DNA from 2 places in the Mycobacterium sp. 1245499.0 genome. Region 1 is predicted to be linked to the other one. Evidence: riboswitches for the same ligand, from Rfam matches in the RefSeq annotation. Region 1 holds a riboswitch; the other holds the start of a gene.

Region 1 (2,195 bases):
TTGTCGCGCACCGCGGCGGCCAGGTGTACGGCGGAAATGCCGAAGGACATCCCGAATTCGACGACGGTGGCCGGGCGGGTGGCCCGGATCAGTGAATACAGCAGCCGGCCGGCTTCCGGTGTTACCGGAATGTAGAACTCGCTCATCGCATCGGCCCGCTCCTGCGCGGTCATCGGCCGATCGAAGGTGCCGCGCCGCTCGCGCAACAGCGACATCTGCTTCTTCGACTCGGCATACATGCGGTCGAGTACCGATGCGACCCGGGCATCCTGCAACGTTGTGGTCATGGCAACGAGCCTAGGCGCGCAGCCTGAGCGGGCGCTGGGAGTGCGGTGGCGGTTGTTACGCGTTTGACGAGCCTGCGACCACGGTGTCACTATGGACCCGCAAGCACCTCGGTAGGTGAGGCGTCTGCATGGATACAGGCCACTGACCCCGAACGTCGAGAGACGCCCCGGGTCAGGACAGCTCTTCCCGGACTAAGGGTTGAGCCCAAGTGGCTTCTGGACTGGGAGCGATCGCAAGCGCGGCGAAGCCGGGCGATGCGGGTCGCGACCAATGATCTGGGAGCGATCGCAAGCGCGGCGAAGCCGGGCGATGCGGGTCGCGACCATTGATTTGGGTCCGGATACGCCGTGCAGTGCCGAAGCTCCGTCGAGAGGGGTGCGACCCGCGGCGTGTGCCGCGGGCCATTCCTGCCTCTCTCGTTCAGGTGAACGTGGTGACACCCGCGTGTGTCTTGGCCGTGAGGAGGTGAGGGCGAGATGAGTCCCGGCGATAGTCCCTATCCGAAATCCGTCTTGTCCCGATCCGGTTCCGGCATTTCTTTCACCGCCTGACCCTCGCCTGGTCCCGCGCGGCTGAACCGCCATGCCGATGCCGATCGGTCCCTTCGGCAGGAGAATATCATGGCTTTTGTTGTTACCCAACGTTTTTCCGTTGCGTCCAGGATGCGTGGACGGTCCATGCTGCGCGCTGGCAGGTTGTTGGCCAACAGGTTGCACCTGCGGGCCGGCCTGACGCCGCAAGAGCGGGCCAACCTGTACGTCTCGAGGATGCCCATCGCGGTGGTCACCGCGTCGCTGGGTGGCCACGCCTCGGGTTCCGACAGCAACCACCGCTGAACCACTGCCTCGGCGACGGGCGTCACAGCGCCGCCCGTCGCCGTCGGCGCGCTGAGTGCCGCAACCACGACCGTGTCCATCCGCTCCCTCCTGGCGCGAACCTGTTCGAGATAGCGAGGATTCGATGACTTCGATCCACACCGGCGGCGGTCGCCGGGCCCCGGCGCCTGGCCGGACCCCTACCGCGCCGGAAAGCGCAGCCCCCGGCGCCGCAGGCGCTACCGTGCTGGATTCCGCGCACGCCGGCGACATCGTCGGCGCGTTCGGGCGCATCCGGCGCGACGGGACCGGCGCGTACGGGGCGTTCAGCGGACGCTGGCGGCGCCTGCGGACACTGGCGGTCATCACCGGTCCCGGACTGATCGTCATGGTGGGCGACAACGACGCCGGTGGCGTCGCCACCTACGCGCAGGCCGGCCAGAACTACGGCATGGGCCTGTTGTGGACGCTGGCGCTGCTGATTCCGGTGCTGTACGTCAACCAGGAGATGGTGCTGCGATTGGGCGCCGTGGCGCGGGTTGGCCACGCGCGCTTGATCTTCGAGCGGTTCGGCAAGTTCTGGGGCGCCTTCAGCGTCGGGGACCTGCTGATCCTCAACGCCTTGACCATCGTGACCGAATTCATCGGTGTGTCATTGGCTCTCGGCTTCCTGGGCTGCCCGAGGATCGTCGCCGTCCCGGCCGCCGCCGTGCTGCTGTTCGCCGTGGTGGCCGGCGGATCGTTCCGCCGCTGGGAAAGGTTGATGTTCCTGCTGATCGCGGTCAATGTGCTGATCATCCCGCTGGTGGCGCTGGTGCATCCGACCCCGAAAGTCACCGCCGCCGGCCTGATCCCGCAATTTCCCGGTGGGCTCAACTCGACGGTGCTGCTGCTGGTGGTGGCGATCGTGGGCACCACGGTCGCGCCATGGCAGCTGTTCTTCCAGCAGTCCAACGTGGTGGACAAGCGCATTACCGCCCGCTGGATCCCTTATGGCCGAGCGGATCTGGCCATCGGAATCGTCGTGGTGATGGTCGGTGCGACGGCGCTGATGGCGGTGGCGGCGTTCGGAATGGCCGGGACCGCCGACGC
Region 2 (2,195 bases), on a different contig from region 1:
CGAGGCCGGCGGTCATACCGGTGAGGTGGCGACCATGGTCCTGGTGCCCGAGGTCGTCGACGCCGTGGCGCCGGTGCCCGTCCTGGCCGCCGGAGGGATCGCCCGCGGTCGCCAGATCGCGGCGGCGCTGGCCCTGGGCGCGGAGGGCGTGTGGTGCGGCTCGGTGTGGCTGACCACCGAAGAGGCCGAGACCGTGCCCGTGGTCAAGGAGAAGTTCCTGGCCGCCAGCTCGTCGGACACCGTCCGGTCGCGCTCGATGACGGGCAAGCCGGCGCGGATGCTGCGCACCGCCTGGACCGACGAGTGGGAGCGGCCGGAAAACCCCGACCCGCTGGGCATGCCGCTGCAGACCGCCCTGGTCACCGAGCCGCAGGTGCGCATCAACGCCGCCGCCGCGCAGGCGGGCGCCAAGGCGCGTGAGCTCGCCACCTACTTCGTCGGGCAGGTGGTCGGCTCGCTCGACCGGGTCCGCCCGACGCGCTCGGTGGTGCTCGACATGGTCGAGGAATTCATCGACACGATCGGCCGGCTCGAGGGCCTGGTCGACAAGTGATCCCGAGTCGTTTGTCCAGGTCAGGGTCGCAGACCTGACCCGATGCTGGGTGCTCGCCGCAGGAATCCGCACAGAATCCCCGACTCGCCATCCAGGGATTTGACCGCGTCATACCCGTCGTGCATTATCGGTCGGGTATGCACCTCGTTAGGTGAGGCGTCTACACGAATACAGGCCACTGACCCCGAACGTCGAAAGACGCCCCGGGTCAGGACAGCTCCTCCCGGCTTAAGGGTTGAGCCCAGGTGGCTTCCGGCTCGGATTGTTTGTCCAGGCCAGGACACGTCGTGTGGTGCCGAAGCTCTGACGAGAGGGGTGCGGATCTCCGGCGGTCGTCGGGTTCTGCTCCTTTGCTGCGCATAGATCGCACGCGAACCGCGCGTGCGTCGTGACCGCGAGGAGGTGAGGGACAGATGCGTTCTAGCGATAGTCCGGATCGAAGTCCGAACTGTGTTTCGTCCCCATCCGGTCTCCGGCGCGACCTGCTCGGCTGAGTCGTCGCAACGCTAAGTGGTTATCGGCCAAGCGTTCTCGAGATCGGAACCGACACGGGGCGGGACACGTCAGTCCAATCAATCCCCGTTGGATCTCCCCTCTAGGAGGCGATGATGACCGCAGTTCTCTACGACCAAGTGGTGACCGTAGCGCCCGCGCGCACGCTGACCGTGGTGCGCGACACCGACACCGTTCCGGCCGTCGCGCAGGCGGCCGTGGCTAAGGCCCGCCGCGCCGACACCCCGCCGTTCGGCGCCGGTAGCGACCCGCTGGTGGACGGCGCCGCTCGGCTGCTGAGCGTGCCGCTGCGTCACGTGTACGCCGCGCTGTGGCGCGTCGGCGTCCTCGAAGTCCGGGCCTGAATCGAACTCCGATGGACGTCGAGCAACTCGGGCTCCAAGGGGTCGCCTGGTCGCAGACGTAGTTCTGCGCCCTGGCGACCCCTTGGAGTGCACCCGGATTTGCGGGTCTTCGTAGAATCGTCTTACTGGCATCGATCCGGCCATCACCGGGGAGCCTTCGGAAGAACAGCCGTCGTGGCCCAGTAGAACCGAACGGGTAGGCCCGTCACAGCCGTCATCGAGTGGCCACGCGAAAGCGCGGCAAGCGGGGTGGTACCGCGGCGCTCGCGCAGCCAGCGCGTCGTCGTCCCCGGTTTGCACCGTGGCACAGGAGACAACGCGCATCGTGACCGACAACGCTGAGGTTCAGGCCTACCCGAAGCCAGGAGCGCCGGACTTCCCGGCGCTCGAGCTCGAGGTGCTCGACTACTGGGCCCGCGACGACACCTTCCGGGCCAGCATCGCCCGCCGCGAGGGCGCACCGGAATACGTGTTCTACGACGGGCCGCCGTTCGCCAACGGGCTGCCGCACTACGGTCACCTGCTCACCGGCTACGTCAAGGACATCGTCCCGCGGTACCGCACCATGCGCGGCTACAAGGTGGAGCGCCGCTTCGGCTGGGACACCCACGGGCTGCCCGCCGAACTCGAGGTCGAGCGCCAGCTCGGGATCACCGACAAATCGCAGATCGACGACATGGGCATCGCGGCGTTCAACGACGCCTGCCGCGCCTCGGTGCTGCGCTACACCGACGAGTGGCAGGCCTACGTCACCCGCCAGGCGCGCTGGGTCGACTTCGACAACG

The links. A riboswitch is a leader RNA that binds a small molecule or an ion and turns the genes downstream of it on or off. The one in region 1 is predicted to bind magnesium.
Region 2: it holds a riboswitch for magnesium, as region 1 does, so the genes downstream of both, A5646_RS25920 (Rv1535 family protein) here and A5646_RS29270 (hypothetical protein) in region 1, are expected to answer to the same signal.

What each region holds. Positions count from the first base shown of each region.
Region 1 covers NZ_LZMG01000405.1:3,803-5,997, reverse strand. Annotated here, with positions in the region: gene A5646_RS25430 (O-methyltransferase) at 1-287, opposite strand, end outside; M-box (ykoK) riboswitch at 388-670, shown strand; gene A5646_RS29270 (hypothetical protein) at 909-1,124, shown strand; gene A5646_RS25425 (NRAMP family divalent metal transporter) at 1,249-2,195, shown strand, end outside.
Region 2 covers NZ_LZMG01000415.1:9,892-12,086, reverse strand. Annotated here, with positions in the region: gene A5646_RS25925 (nitronate monooxygenase family protein) at 1-553, shown strand, start outside; M-box (ykoK) riboswitch at 690-875, shown strand; gene A5646_RS25920 (Rv1535 family protein) at 1,162-1,410, shown strand; gene ileS (isoleucine--tRNA ligase) at 1,736-2,195, shown strand, end outside.